2 linked regions of the Limibacter armeniacum genome follow. The protein of the gene in region 1 interacts with the protein of each later gene in a pairwise test. Links are inferred from orthologs where the notes say so. Each region holds a gene or a part of one and is shown on either strand. Other genes may lie near its edges.

The links.
Region 2: the proteins of V6R21_RS13130 (region 1) and V6R21_RS22460 interact in binary tests that used the Escherichia coli proteins (3 or more experiments, as listed by UniProt). The link is inferred for Limibacter armeniacum from one-to-one orthologs.

The regions. Positions count from the first base shown.
Region 1 is NZ_JBAJNO010000008.1:1,714,449-1,722,347, forward strand. Bases 1,487-4,448 are described here. They hold V6R21_RS13130 (ABC-F family ATP-binding cassette domain-containing protein), read left to right. Parts: upstream 1,487-1,982; coding sequence 1,983-3,914; downstream 3,915-4,448. Other genes in these bases: V6R21_RS13125 (fumarylacetoacetate hydrolase family protein), read left to right, coding at 1,487-1,864; V6R21_RS13135 (HTTM domain-containing protein), read left to right, coding at 4,063-4,448. Outside these bases: V6R21_RS13115 (carboxypeptidase-like regulatory domain-containing protein), read right to left, coding at 1-317; V6R21_RS13120 (DinB family protein), read left to right, coding at 571-1,107; more of V6R21_RS13125, read left to right, coding at 1,256-1,486; more of V6R21_RS13135, read left to right, coding at 4,449-5,442; V6R21_RS13140 (DUF3592 domain-containing protein), read right to left, coding at 5,506-6,270; V6R21_RS13145 (coiled-coil domain-containing protein), read right to left, coding at 6,316-7,107; V6R21_RS13150 (DUF5675 family protein), read left to right, coding at 7,458-7,899. UniProt on the Escherichia coli protein: Genetic data indicate it may be involved in ribosome assembly or function.
Region 2 is NZ_JBAJNO010000009.1:1,144,173-1,152,445, forward strand. The notes cover bases 1,810-5,145. They hold V6R21_RS22460 (2-oxoglutarate dehydrogenase E1 component), read right to left. Parts: upstream 4,791-5,145; coding sequence 2,010-4,790; downstream 1,810-2,009. Other genes in these bases: V6R21_RS22455 (GNAT family N-acetyltransferase), read right to left, coding at 1,810-1,949. Outside these bases: odhB (2-oxoglutarate dehydrogenase complex dihydrolipoyllysine-residue succinyltransferase), read right to left, coding at 1-1,436; more of V6R21_RS22455, read right to left, coding at 1,515-1,809; trxA (thioredoxin), read right to left, coding at 5,163-5,519; V6R21_RS22470 (YtxH domain-containing protein), read right to left, coding at 5,674-5,934; V6R21_RS22475 (RNA polymerase sigma factor), read right to left, coding at 6,225-6,962; V6R21_RS22480 (cellulose synthase family protein), read right to left, coding at 7,011-8,273. UniProt on the Escherichia coli protein: E1 component of the 2-oxoglutarate dehydrogenase (OGDH) complex which catalyzes the decarboxylation of 2-oxoglutarate, the first step in the conversion of 2-oxoglutarate to succinyl-CoA and CO(2).

The DNA.
Region 1 (7,899 bases):
AGGTTCAATGTGATTTCCTGTAAGTGTATTTCGATTTCATTTGACTTTTCTGTTATTGGATTTGGCAAGATATATTCTTTGTATCCAATATGTGATATGATAACAGTATCAGTAGGATTCATTTTTAAAGAAAACCAGCCCTTTGGATTACTGGTAGTGCCATTTGTTGAGCCAAGAACACCTATTTCAGCAAATGGGATAGGTGCGTGACTTTTCGCATCTAAAACTAGACCTGAAAAAATATTCTGACCAATTGCCTTGCTGTATGACAATGAGAGAGCAAGAAAAAATAGGAGTTTGGTAGTAGCCTTTATCATTGATATATATTGCTGTAGCCTAAATCAATTTTTAAAAAAATGAAGTTTATTTAACGCTTGCTAGCTGTAATAGCTTTTTAAGAGTATTACAGGAATTTCTGTCTAAGATAGAGTAGAATAACCACCTTGGCGAGCACTTCATTAAAATAATCTGACCATCGCTGTTTTGATAATTCCTTTCTCTCGTCCTAAATTCGCCGCAAGAAGGATGTTTCAACATTCAGATATTGTTTTACCAGAACTAACTTAGCAAATGAAATTTTTTTCAATGATTGCGTGTCTGTTTTTTATCACTATGATTAATGTACAAGCGCAGGAAGCTTCAGCTTTTCACCAGTCTTTTGCAGAAAAGTGGGAAAGGTCAAAGGCTTATACCTTGGCGGTAGCAGAAGCAATGCCGGAGTCTGATTATGATTTCAGAGCGGCTGAAGGGATTATGACCTTCAGAGAAGAGCTACAGCATATGGCAATGAACTTTGTCTTTTTGCAAGCATATGTAACTGGAGAGAAGGAGTGTGCTATCAGTCATGTCTCAGAAGGGTTTGACCATATGTCAAAAGCGGAGGTGATCGAGGCTTTGAACACAAGCTTTGATTTCGTGACTACAGTTTGGGAAAATACCCCTGAAAGTGCAATGAGCGATAAAGTGGATTTCTTTGCTGAAGGCGTGAACATGAATAAGGAAGGGATTTTCCACCTGATGCGAAATCATGTGACACACCACCGTGGGAGATTGACGTTGATGTTGAGATTGAAAGGGATTAAGCCTCCTCGTTATGTGGGGTGGTAATTTCATAAGGCTTTAGAATAGAGAAGCTGGATACTAGACTTTATTAACAGCATTTTATTTGCTGTGGTGAAGCTCAATGTATACCAGCTTATCTTTTGTCTTGGAACTTCTTATATTTGTAACCTTAAAAACGAAGAAATAAAAGCACATGAAGATTATTGCGATTGGCAGAAACTACGCTGAACATATAGCTGAACTGAATAACGAAAGACCGGACGAGCCTGTAATTTTCACAAAACCTGATACGGCTATCCTGAAAAACAACACACCATTCTACTATCCTGATTTCACAAAGGAAATTCACCATGAGGTGGAAGTTCTGATCAAGATTTGTAAGGAAGGAAAATATGTCAACCCTAAGTTTGCAAGCCGCTACTATGATGAGATCGGTTTGGGTATTGACTTCACTGCCCGTGACTTGCAGGCTAAGGCAAAAGACAAGGGATTGCCTTGGGCATTGGCAAAAGGCTTCAACGGTTCTGCACCAATCTCAGAGTTTGTTTCTAAAGAAGAGTTTGATATGTCCAATCTGGATTTCAGCCTGAACATTAACGGGGAAGAAAGACAGAAAGGCAATACAAGCATGATGCTTTGGAACTTCGATGAAATTATTTGCTACATCTCTCAGTTTATCACATTAAGAAAAGGTGATATTATCTTTACCGGTACGCCAAAAGGTGTTGGTGAAATCAAGGTAGGAGACAGGCTGGAAGGCTTTATCGGTGAGAGAAAAATGCTTGATTTTGAAATTAAATAAGAAACTGGAATATAGAAGCTAGATGCTAGAAACTAGAAAATAGATTATGTATTGTCTTTTCTCTAGCTTCTTCTCTCTAGATTCTAGGCTCTAGGTTCTTGACTCTAGAATCTATACAATGCTTACAATACAAAACCTATCTTTCCACTTCGGCAGTCGCACCATGTATGATGAGGCGTCACTGCATATCAAGCCCAAAAACAGGATTGGGGTTATTGGTTTTAACGGAGCCGGAAAGACTACGCTTCTAAAATTGATTTACGGTCAGCTTCAGCCTGACGGTGGCACTATCAGCAAGCCAAACGATTGTACGATTGGTTTCCTGAATCAGGATATGCTGTCTTATGAGACAGGACAGAGTATCTTGGAAGTGACCATGGAAGCATTCGGAGATATTATCACGCTTCAGGAAGATATTGATCAAATCCTGAAAGAAATGGAAACCAACTACCGTGATGAGTTGGTTGGGGAGCTGGCCAAGAAGCAGGAACGCTTTGAAGCAATGGACGGTTATACTGCCAAAGCAAAGGCGGAAGCTATTCTGGAAGGATTGGGCTTTTCGACAGCTGATCTGGAGCGACCACTCAGAAACTTCTCTGGTGGTTGGCGTATGCGTGTGATGCTGGCAAAATTGCTTTTGCAAAAGCCATCGGTCCTGATGCTTGACGAACCTACCAACCACCTTGACTTGCCGTCAATCCAGTGGTTGGAGCAATATATTTCCAATTATGAAGGAGCAGTACTGATTGTTTCTCACGATAGGGAGTTTTTGGATCGTGCTGTCAACTCAATTGTGGAAGTTGCAGGCGGTAAGCTGATCCAATACAGCGGAAATTATACCTTCTATTTGCAGGAGCGTGAGCAGCGCATGGAAGTGCAGCGAAATGCTTTCGAAAACCAGCAGCAGAAGATCAAGCAGACCGAGCAGTTTATCAACCGTTTCCGTGCCAAGTCTACCAAGGCGAGACAGGTACAGTCAAAGGTGAAGATGCTTGAGAAAATGGATATGGTGGATGCCGTCCATGAGGAAAACCCTGAGATGAACCTGCGTTTTACCTTTAAGCAGCAGTCAGGCAAGATTGTTTCGGAAATGAAAAACGTAACCAAGGCATATGGTGAAAATGTAATCTTCCGTGACTCTTCACTGCATATCGAAAGGGGAGACAAGATTGCTTTTATCGGTGCCAACGGTAAGGGTAAGTCTACAATGCTTCGTGTCATTGATGGCTCAGAACCTATACAGGAAGGGGAAACCAAGAAAGGTCACAACGTGATCACCACTTTTTATGCACAGCACCAGCTGGAGTCTCTGACATTGGACAATGAGATTCTGGATGAGCTTAAGCAGGCAGGATCGGAAAAGACAGAGCTGGAGTTGAGAACAATTTTGGGTGCATTCCTTTTCTCCGGAGAGGAAGTGAACAAAAAGATCAAGGTGCTTTCTGGTGGTGAGAAATCTAGAGTGGCATTGGCAAAAACGTTGATCTCGGAAGCCAACTTCCTGATGCTTGACGAACCTACCAACCACTTGGATATCCAGTCTGTCAATGTACTGATTCAGGCATTGCAGCAGTATGAAGGTACTTATATTGTGGTTTCTCACGACCGTCACTTTATTTCCCATATCGCCAACAAGATTTGGTATGTGGAAAATCAGGAAGTGAAGGAGTTTCCAGGTAACTATGAGGAGTTCTGTTACTTTATGGAGCAACGTGAAGCTGAACAGCAGGGAACAGACAGTACACAATCGTCCAAGCCAAAGAAGGAGAAGAAACAGCGATCAGACAGCGAGCGTAAGGAGTGGCAAAAGAAGGTGAACCAAACCAAGAAGAAGCTTGAAAAAGCCGAAGAGTTGGTCATGGAACTGGAAGAGAAGAAGGAAGCGTTGGAAGGCGAACTTGCCAACCCTGAAATTTTCAGTGATTCTAAAAAGCTGCAAGAGCTGAATGCAACTTATGAGCAGACCAAGTCAGATTTGGAGACAGCCAATGAGGACTGGGAAAACCTGATGTTGGAACTGGAAGAATTAGAAGAACAAGATAGCAATTAGTACTCAGTAAGGTACTTACCAATATTTTATGGCCCTTGGGAGATTTTATTTGATCTGCCAAGGGTTTTTATTTTGTATTTTCAGTAAAAACAATCAAACTTGAATTAATTCAAGGAAATTAACCCAACTACGAACTGTTACTTGTACGATGAACCAGATTCCAACCCCTCCAGCATTGGAAAAGCCATCTGTTTTTCAGCAATTTTTTGCATGGCTAAAACACCCCATTGACATTGCTCCATTGGTATATTTCCGCATAGTAGGTGGAGCTCTGATGACCATAGAACTTACAGGTGGGATGTTTACCAGCTATATTAAAAACCTGCTGCATCCCGGATTTCACTTTTCCTATATGCTATTTCCATGGATAAAGCCTTGGTCTGAGCCATGGATGATGTACCTGCATTTCTGTCTGAATGTAGTATTGGGGGTGATGGTAGTTTTTGGTGCTTATTATCGTATAGCCACCTTACTGCTGTGCCTGAGTGCGACCAGTATTTTCTTGATGGAAAAAGCACTTTATATAAACCATATCTACCTGTACTGCTTAATGGTTTTTCTGTTGAGCTTACTTCCGGCCAATAGGGCATTTTCTTATGACGTTAAGCGAGGTAAGGTAAAAGAAGTGTCTGAAGTTCCAGCTTGGACAGTTTATATTCTGGCTTTTCAGATTGCAGTAGTCTATTTTTTTGCAGGAATCGCCAAGCTTAATAGTGATTGGTTATATGCCCAGCCATTGAAGATTTGGTTTGCTTCCAAAGGGGATCACCCAGTGTTAGGATGGCTGTTGGTAAAAGAGTGGTATCCATATTTGGTGGCTTATGGAGGTTTGTTTTTTGACTTATTTGTAGTACCATTTATGTTATGGAAAAAGACAAGGAAAGCAACATTTTGGATAGCTTGCTTTTTTCATGCTACCAATGCCCTGACTTTCGGGATCGGAACTTTCCCTTGGTTTTCGGCTGCTGCCACTTTACTTTTCTTCCCTGCAGACTCTTTCAGGAATTGGAAGTGGCTCAACAAGCATTTGCCTGCAAAAGGAACGGCTGCTTTCCAATTTGATTCAGCTAATAGAATGGTTTACCCAATCGTTATCAGTTATCTGATCATTCAATTGGCAATGCCTTTTAGGCAGTTTTGGTATGAGGGGAATACCAGTTGGTTTGATGAGGGACATAATTTTTCATGGCATATGATGTTGCGTTCCAAATCTGGCAGGGCTTTCTTCTTCGTTAAAGATGGCGTAACTGGTAAAGAGGAAAAAGTAAGCCCAACAAAGTACCTAAATCGGAAGCAGTATGGCAGGATGATTGGCAAACCCGATATGCTGTTGGAGTTTGCACACTTTATAAGGGATGAATATGTAAAGAAGGGATGGCAAGAGGTGTCTGTATCAGCTTATTGTAAAGTCAGTCTCAATGGTAGGGATTCACAAATTATGCTCGACAGAAATGTGGTACTGACTGAGCAGGAGCGAGGCTTGCATCATTATGACTGGGTCAAGCCATTGACAATGCCGATCAAATAAAAAAGGTCTCTACTTAAAAAGTAGAGACCCGAATTTTGGATAGTTTATTTAGTAACTCATCAGTTAATTTGTAGGGAAAGTTTGAGCCTCAGCTTCAAACCTTTTTCTAATGGTTGGAGGTAAAGTATCCACCAGTACACTTCTGGCAGGATGGTGCTGATCGTAAATCAACCATTCAAATTCTTCATCTTCCAAGACCTCAGGTTCTCGGGTCTTTATTTTACAGATATAGTCTTTACCCTCTACCTCATATCTGAATTTTAGCTCGTGAGTTGTATGGTGGTTTGACTCATAAGAAATTTCAGATGATACCAGCTTACCCGTTCCCAGCTTTCCATTATGTATAATGCTTATTTTTTGAATTGCTTCCTTGAGTAACCAGAGTATAATACCGAATCCCAATAGTATCAGCATCGCAGCAAAAAGAATCGTACTCATATTGACATGTACATGTTTTTCGTTGGCAATGGTGGCAATTGAAGGATCTTTAGTGAGGTATTCTACCTCAATGGTTTGTCCTTTGCTATAGTCCCGATCTTCAAGAATAGTTTCTTTAGTATAAGTTTTCTCAGCTACCTTATATTGAAAATCATAGTGCTTTTGGTTGATAAATTCCCCTTCTTCGTTATTAAAAGATACATCTTCTACCGAGACAACTTCACCTTGACATACACTATTTTGATTGAGAAGTAATTGGAAGTGATGAGCATCAGATTCATCCCAAAGCATGGAGACTATGACAATGCCTACTATAATTGGTGCAATACCGTAGGAGTGTCTGTAGTCTTTAAAGAAGATGCCTAACATCTCCAAAAAAGTGATTTTCATATTTCTTGGTTTTTAGCTATTTCCCTTAACAAAAGGGTCTGTAAGTTATGAATATGGATCCTGACTTTTTTTGTGGAAAAAGGTATTGGATCTGTTCAAATAAATAAACGTAAATGCAATTATGCAAAGTATACATGTAATAGCTATACTAAACGTAGAAATTAATTTGAACAGCTTTGGATACCACAACCAAGAGATGGTTGTGTCAGGCATTTTTCCTTCCAGTACGTCTGTTTTGAAATCTGGGAAATTAAGGTCGCTGTTCGGTTTTGGGGATAAGTAATGATTTTGGTTTTTAATATGCTCAATATCTTTTTGAGTAGCCTGAAGTACCTTGTCCTGATGGTTTATCTTCGCCTTAAGTAGTTCCATATCGTCTTGAAACTGTATTGTCAGTTTATTCAGAGACCTAAGTTCCTGTATAATCTGTCTGTTGTAATGATTGTTTTGAGATATAGCTGTGACAAATTGTTCCCGACTGTCATTCATGATGACAGCTTGTTTGTGCAATTCAAGCAACTCATTGACGTGATCTTGCGTCTGTTGAAATTCTGAAAAGGCTTGAGGAGGAGTTTTAAGGAGTGTTTCCAAACGGGTGATTTCTTTTTCAAGCGACCGTATTTTGAACTCTTGACTTTTAATCATGTCCTGTTGTCCTGCATTCTCAGCTTCAAGTTTTGTTTTTTCATTCTTGAGTAATTCAGTAAGTAGCTCAATGTCATTACTCTTCAAAGTGCCCAAGTAAAATGCAGCCATAAGTCCTAAAACTAATGTGGATGGTTTTGCGAGACTTTTCAAATTGTTCAACAGCATTTGGTAGTGTAGATTATTCTTCATTGACAGGGTTTATGTTAAGATTTTGGTTTCTGCCATGTGTATGGCGATAGGTTAGTGTCAGTAAGCAAATTGCGCTTAGGATATGTTGGATTAGCCTTAATTCCTTCTCGTGTATGATTCATATGGAATTACTAATGAATCAATATAATGTATTAGATATTTTGCGTTCTCAGTTTTGGGTTTCCTTGTTGTTGTGCCATGTAAATAATTGATTATGACAATTTATTATTTACATCAATAATGCCAAATCCTGATAATTTTAGATAAAATCGCATTTTTGTTAAAATAATATTTTTTAATTGTGCCCAACTGCTATCAATTAGTTTTAAAAGGCATTAAGTAACTCAAAAATGAAAGCAATACTACGTAGAAACGAACATTCAAACCTTCAGACATTAGGCGAGTTCCAACTTTTTGATGGGGAAGAATTGGTTATGGAATGCAAGACACTGGAGCTTCCATGGAAAGACAATCAAAACAGTATCTCTTGTATCCCGACTGGAAGTTATAAGGCTGTTTTCAGGGATTTCGGAAATTATGCAGGCAGGGCATATCATATTCAGGAGCTGGATGGAAGCGAAGTAAAAGGAAGGTCAGGAATCCTGATACATTCAGGTAACTTTTTTACTGATACAAGAGGCTGCATATTACTCGGAACAGGTTACGCTGACTTAGAAGTCAAAAGTAAGGGGATTAAGAAGGATGGGGTTTTAGACCTTGTTAATTCTCGAAATACCATAAACAAGCTTATAGAGATTGTCGGTGACAAAGAACTTACTTTGGATGTGATAG
Region 2 (8,273 bases), on another replicon or contig:
ATGTACATCACTGGGCGAATCTCAACCTGACCGTTCACGGCTACAGGGCGCTCTACGATATTGTGCATACCCAGGATCGCTGACTGCGGTGCGTTGATGATCGGAGTTGAAAGCATTGAGCCAAATACACCACCATTAGTGATCGTAAATGTACCGCCTTCCATCTCAGGAATAGTCAACTTGTTGTCTCTTGCTCTTAGCGCCAAGCGTTTTACTTCTTGCTCGATTCCTGCCAACGACAGTTTCTCTGCATTACGGATAACCGGCACTACCAAACCTTTAGGTGCTGATACTGCAATTGAAACGTCACAGTAATCGTTGTAAACGATCTCATCACCATCGATCATAGCATTCACAGCTGGCCACTCCTTCAGTGCTACTGTTACTGCCTTTGTGAAGAATGACATGAATCCAAGTCCGATATCATGCTTCTCCTTAAACATATCCTTGTACTGCTTACGAACGTCCATCACTGGCTTCATGTCCACTTCGTTGAAAGTGGTCAGCATAGCCGTCTGGTTTTTCACTGACACCAAGCGCTTAGCAATCGTCTTTCTCAGCGGTGTCATCTTCTGATGACGTTGTTCTCTATCCCCTGCAGGTGCTGCTGGAGCAGTCTCCTTAGCAGCTACTGGAGCTTTTGGTGCAGCAGCGGCTGCCTTAGGTGCTGCTTTTTCAGCTCTCAAAGCATCTTCCTTAGTAACACGTCCATCTTTACCAGTACCGTTGATACTGTTAGGATCAATGCCTTTTTCTGAAAGAATTTTTGATGCAGCAGGAGATGCATGTCCTGTTGCATATGTCTGACTACCTGCTGCTGTTGCTGAAGGTGTGCTTTCAGCTTGTGCCGCTGCTGCAGTTTCTTTTACTGCTACAGGTGCGCCTTCGCTTACAGCAATCTTACAGATCAAAGCACCGATTTCCAATGTATCACCTTCACCTGCTACGATTTCCAAAGTACCGCTTGCTTCAGCAGTCAGTTCAAAAGTCGCTTTATCTGATTCAATCTCACAGATGATTTCATCCAACTCCACAAAGTCACCATCTTGTTTCACCCATGAAGCAATCGTTACTTCAGAGATAGACTCACCTACTGCAGGAACTTTCATTTCAAGCACCTCACCAGTAGCTTTTGGAGCTTCAGCTACTTGAGCTGTTCCACCAGTTGTTTTGGCTTCTGATGTTGTTTCAGCTGCGCCATCCCCTTCCTCAATTGTACAGATCAGGGCGCCGATTTCCAGCGTTTCACCATCTACCGCTGCAATTTTAAGCGTACCGCTTGCCTCTGCAGTCAATTCGAAAGTGGCTTTATCCGACTCAAGCTCACAGATGATCTCGTCCATTTCTACGTGGTCGCCATCTTGCTTCAGCCACTGAGCTATTGTAACCTCGGTGATCGACTCGCCCACCGCAGGGACTTTCATTTCCAGTGCCATAGTGTGTTGTTTTATCAAATGTATTTTTGCAGATGACGGAAGCAGGTTTCGTTACAGCTTCCGTCACCTTGAAAATTATTAACTGAGTTTTTTCTGAACCTTAAAGTGTGGTATGCCAATTTCCTCGAACTGCTCTCCTACTTTTTCATACCCCAACTTAAGGTAAAAATCCAAAGCAATTTCACGAGCATGAACAGTCATCAGCTCTGAGCCGTTGTCCATTGCGAAGAGTTCCGCAAAGCCGACAAGCAATTTGCCCAACCCTTTGCCCTGCTGACTTTCGTCAACAGCCACTTGCCTCATCTTCACTTCAGTGCCTGTTACGGGTTTGAGTACCAGACAAGCAAGCACTTCATCTTCCTCATTCAATGCAGCGATATGGTAACTGTCAAATTCATTAGAAAGCTCAGCTTCTGAGAACTCCATATTCAATGGTTTTCTCAACACCTTGTCTCTCAATGCGACAGTTTTCCTGTACTCATCTGAATCGAACTTCACCTCTTTGATGATCATAGCTATTGTGTTTTCGGCAGAAAGGTTAGGTGATCAAGCCCATACTTTCCACTTTAATGATTAATTTTCTTCTTTATTGAAAGCTACATTCACGATGCGATCCTGTTCAGCTTTGTGGATTTTAGGGAAACCTGTCGCAGGTGAAGCACTTGGCTTACGCGATACAAGTTTCAGCTGATAAAGGCGCTCTTCGTTTCTATATGCACGCAATAGGTACGTCCAGTAACCCATGTTAGCAGGCTCTTCTTGTACCCACATCAAGGTCTCCATGTTCTTGTAACTATCCAGAATAGCATCAAGCTGTTTCTGCGGGAATGGGTGCAGCTGCTCTACCCTTACAATGGCAACATCATCTCTCTTCTCATTCTCCTTGTACTCCAACAAGTCATAATAGATCTTACCAGTACAAAGCAGCACGCGTTTCACCTTGCCTTTGCTTCTTGGTTTTACAGTCTGGTCATCATAAACCTCCTGGAATTTTCCTGATACAAAGTCTTCCATTGGTGATACTACCCTTGGATGACGAAGCATAGACTTAGGAGTCATAACGATCAGTGGCTTACGGAATTCCCAAGTCAACTGACGACGCAATGCATGGAACAAGTTGGCAGGAGTTGTGAAATTCGCTACCACGATATTGTCTTGTGCAGCCAACTGCAAGTAACGCTCAGGTCTAGCATTTGAGTGCTCAGGTCCTTGACCTTCATAACCATGAGGTAACAGCATTACCAGGCCACTCATTCTGTTCCACTTAGACTCAGCACTTGTGATAAACTGGTCGATCATTGTTTGAGCACCGTTGGCAAAGTCACCAAACTGTGCTTCCCAGATCACCAATGCATTCGGGTTAGCCAATGAATAACCATATTCAAAACCCAATACCGCATACTCTGACAGCAATGAGTTGTAGATACTCATCTCTGACTGCAACTTGCTGATGTGGTTCAGGCTGTGGTATTTCTCGTTTGTCTCAGCATCATTCAATACTGCATGACGGTGAGAGAATGTACCACGCTGTACGTCCTGACCTGTCATACGAACAGTCTTGCCATCCAACAACAATGAACCATAAGCCAAAAGCTCTGCAGCAGCCCAGTTAAGTTCTTTCTTCTCAAAGAACATATCCTTACGCTCAGCGATCAGCTTTTCGATCTGTCTTAGAGGCTTGAAGCCTTCAGGCATGGATGTCAGTGCATGTCCAACTGCATCAAATGCAGTATCAGAGATTCCTGTCTTAGGAGACTCATCAAAGTCTTCAGGAGTAGAGAACCTCAGTTGTTTCCACTGGATTTCCAATTCTTGTGGTCTGTATGGAAGTGGGTTTTGACGCACTTCATTCAGACGGTCTTGCAACAGGTGGCGGAATTGCTCATCCATCTGCTTAGCAAGCTCAGCGTCCACATCACCTCTAGAAAGCAATTGCTTGTTGTAAAGCTCTCTTGGGTTGGCATGCTTTGAAATTATATTGTAAAGCTTCGGTTGTGTAAACTTCGGCTCATCACTCTCATTGTGTCCGTGACGACGGTAACATACCATATCGATGAAAACATCACGGTGGTAACGCTGACGGAACTCTACCGCCAATCTAACTGCGTAAGCTACAGCTTCAGGATCATCACCGTTTACATGCAATACAGGTGATTCGATCAACTGAGATACGTCTGTAGAGTAAATACTTGAACGAGCGTCCTCAAAGTCGGTCGTAAAACCAACTTGGTTATTGATTACGAAGTGAATAGTACCTCCTACATCATAACCATTCAGTGCAGACATCTGTACTGTCTCATATACCACACCTTGACCAGCCAAAGCTGCATCACCGTGGATTAAGATTGGCATGATACGAGAGTAATCATTTCCGTAAAGGCTATCTACTTTTGCTCTAACATTACCAACTACTACAGGATCAACTGCCTCAAGGTGAGATGGGTTTGGCACCAAGTTCAGACGTACTGATTTACCTTGTGCTGTAGTTACCTGAGATGAGAATCCAAGGTGGTATTTTACGTCACCATCTCCCATTGTTTCATCAGGCACAGCCTGTCCTTCAAACTCGTTGAATACCTCAGCGTAAGTCTTACCCATCACGTTGGTCAGTACGTTCAAACGACCACGGTGTGCCATACCTACTACTACTTCCTCAACACCCAACTCTGCAGCTTTTGTGAGGATATTGTCCAAGGCAGGAATTGTAGACTCACCACCTTCCAGTGAGAATCGCTTCTGTCCGATAAACTTCGTATGCAGGAAGTTTTCAAATACAACTGCCTCGTTCAGTTTTTCCAGAATTCTACGCTTCTGATCAGTTGAGAACTGGAATGAAGGATACTCATGCTCCACTTTGTGCTTGAACCACTCCAATACTTCAGGCTCACGGATAGCAGTATACTCAAATCCAATATGACCTTCGTACACTTGCTTCAACATGCTCAAAATATCGCGAAGCTTAGAAGGGCCCATGCCTACTTCTTCTCCAGCAGAAAATACTGTATCAAGATCCTTCTCGCTCAAGCCGTAGTCTTTCAGCTCCAGCAATGCCTTTCTGTCTTTTCTTTGTCTTACAGGGTTGGTCAGTGACTGCAAGTGACCTCTCTGACGGTAGCCGTCAATCAGTTTTCTTACTGCAATCTCTTTCTCCAGCACTTCTCTGCTTACACTTGTCGTGGTAGCAGGTGCTTTTCCATCCAACACTTCTTCTCCGTACTTCTGCAAAGAGAATTCAAACCCCTCAAAGAATCGTTGCCACGATTCATCTACTGAGTTTGGATCTGCTTTGTACGATTCGTACATCTGATCCAAGTAAGCCCCGTGCGCATTGGCTATATATGAGTATTTGTCCATGTGCTTTTTGGTTATGATCCTTATTTGTGTTCAAAGGTAAAATTTTATAGATAAACGCAAATATCGTGTAAGCGAATAGCCGAATATTTAGGTTATTTTTTACACTTATAACACAGCAATTGTATTTTTTACAACAAGGTTGAAAATTAATTAATCAGGTATTAAAACCGTGAAATACTTGATTTTACAGCATTTAGCACCTTCAGATATGACAAAATCTCCTCTAAAAAGGATTTTTTGAATAATCTGCGACAAATTAACGGAAGACTTTGGAGAAAAACCAACAAGAATGTAGAAGATCATTAGGCAAAAAATAACCCCGAAAGCTATTTTCTTTCGGGGTATATTTATTTAATAAAGTTTAATGAAGCCTTACAGCTCAACTTTCAGCACCTCTCCAATAGCTTTTTCCAATGTATGAAGCGGTAAAGCACCGTTCGCCATTTGAGGTTTTTCCTCTTGTGGAATAAACAATAATGACGGAATACTCCTAATTCCAAACATAGCCGAAAGTTCCTGTTCTGCCTCGGTATCAACTTTATAAATGTCAACTTTGCCTTTATACTTTTCAGCAATTTCCTCAAGCACAGGTTCCATCATTTTACAAGGTCCACACCAATCTGCATAAAAATCAATGATTGCGGGTTTATCTCCTTTGAAGGACCAATCCTTGTTTTGCTCAAAGTCAAATACTTTCTCTTTAAATGAGTTCAGCGTCAGATGTTCCATATCGTTAGTATTAATTTGATCTATTTATAAATTATTTAACACTTTTATATTAACGTATTTTCATATATAAAAGTTTTCATAAAACTTAATTATAATGAAGAAGGCAAAGATAACAGCTTATCTTTGCCTTCATATTTTTATGCAAATTTACTGATTATGCATCACCAATTGATCCTTTGGTTGCATCAGAAATGGCATCACCCAGATCGTCCTGCTTCTTCTTAAGTTTGGTCTTGTAGGATTCAAACTTTTCTCTTCCTGTTGCCCACTGAGAGTTCAAGTCTCCTTGAAGCCTTTTGGCTTCATCTGTCAACTTTCGCTGCATATTTTCTCCTGTATCAGGTGCCAGTAACAACCCTGCCAATGCACCAACTGCAATACCTCCCAAGAATGTAAAAAGCGTGTTATTTCTCATATCTAAATCTGATTTTTTGGGTTTAATAGAGTATATCTTTTGAAAGGAATGTGTTTCTTAAAATAAGAAACTGAATCGGGTGAGAAATGATTCGATTATCTGTAAAACATGTTAAATATAACAGAAATAGCCTCCTAACACAACCTGTCCGCAAAAGCAACCTGAAAAATTCCTGTACAGGATGTAAAGTTTTATCCCTTTTTAAAAACTGTGAGTTTCCAACTACTAATCAATTAGATACCGATAAAAGTATACCTCTATTGACTCTTTGAAAAAGTTAAATAATAGGGCTACTCTTTTTTAAACAACTTCTGCTTCATTCGTTCCCACAAGCTGCTTTTCTTTTCAAACAGAACAGGCGTAATATCTTTGGTAAGATTCAATTTTTTCTGCTCCTCAAAACTCAATGGTTCCTCCTCCATCGGTAACTCAAAATCTTTCAGTCTTTCCCTAACCGATTCAATCCCTTTATACATCAGCACACTTTGAAGTACTGGCAATACCTCTTCGGATTGTACGGCAGCTTTAAAATTTCTCAAAGCACGTTGATGATAAGCAGAAGCCTCTGCTGTAGCAACTCCAAACCGACGTACCGCAGCCTCTTCACCTATACGGTTCCAATAAATCAGTGTCAGAAGCTCTTGTGTATCGGACTCCAGGCTCTCAAAAGCTTGAAGTGCATGGTGCAGCTTTTCATTTTTACCCTGAGAAGTTACTTGAACAGCCACCAATGGCAAGTAGTGGTCAAAACCATCCTTAATCTCTCCCCATAAATCACATCCCAATGAATATAGCCAAGCATTTAGCTTCTCTCCCTTCAGTGCTTCCTCCTGAAACCTTATCTGACTGTAAGCTTCCAATACCACTTCTGCCCATAGGGTTGCGGCGTCCTCCTCTGAGCCTCCATTCCTTTTTACCATCCACCTAACAGGTGTATAGTAATCCCTATAAAGTCTGCTCAAAATACGGTCTTCTCCCTTCTTAACACCTTCAATTACACGAAAGTCATGCAACAGAACTCTTTTCATATTTTTGATTATTAAAAAAGGCGTACGATGCTGTACGCCTACCTTTTTCTAGTTTTTTAATGATTGCCAGCAAATACTGCCAAACCCAAATGCCAACATACTGTGAAACAAAACCAGTCCGAAGTCATTCAACTGTACACCCAAACCAATTCCAAAAAGGAAATAAAGGCATAGCATCCCTTCAATAACCGTTTGTGGACTGATGCGATGCTTGACATATATATTGCTTGTATAATTGTCTCCTGCTACTGTTACGTTAAATTTAGGGGTTCGGATAAATGGCGACTTAAACCCAAACCACCCTTCCAGTACGGCTATGGAGTTATGCAATGAAAGTCCCATTGAAATCATCAGGAATACAGGGAAGTTTTTCCAGTAATAGTTACTGTCTATCTCCGAGTTATATTGCTGCATTTGCTTTACAGATACCCAATAGAAATAAGCAATGGAAAAGAATCCAATCAGGAAGATATTCCCTATATGAAAAAGCTTGCTAATCTCTTCGTCATGTGCCTTTACCCAAAGCATAGGAACACTACACAGTGATGCCAACAGTAGGAAGATAAACACTGAGCTATTCAACAAATGAAAAACTGCATGCAGTTTGGTTGATAGTGGAAGTCTTTGCCTCAATACATTCAACAAATGTTTGCGGGCACATTCTGCGGCTCCTTTGTTCCACCTGAACTGTTGAGACTTGATAGCTTCCATCGTGACAGGTAACTCAGCAGGTGCTTCTATTTCCTCCATGAAGCGAAACTTCCACCCTTTTATTTGCGCCCTATAACTCAAATCAAGATCCTCAGTAAGTGTATCCGGTCGCCATCCTCCCGCATCTTCAATACAGGTTTTGCGCCATACTCCTGCCGTCCCATTAAAATTAATAAAGCTGTGTGCTGCATTTCTCCCACCTTGCTCAACCGTAAAATGTGCGTCCAAGCCAAATGCCTGTAATCTCGTAAAAAGAGAATAGTCCCTATTGATATGTCCCCATCTAGCCTGTACAACCCCTACCCCTTCCTCAAAATTGGGAACCATCTTTTTCAGGAAATCTCTGTCAGGAAGGAAATCCGCATCAAAAATGGCTAAAAACTCACCCTTACAGATTTTCATTCCATAATCAAGGGCTCCAGCCTTGAAGCCTTTTCTTTCAGGTCTTCGGATATGCTGAATGTCAACCCCTTGCTTCTGGTAGTAGTTTACCTTTTCTGCAATCCGCTCAACAGTCTGGTCTGTCGAATCATCTAAAACTTGAATTTCCAGTTTCGCTGATGGATAATCCAATGCAACTATCTTATCAATCAGACGATC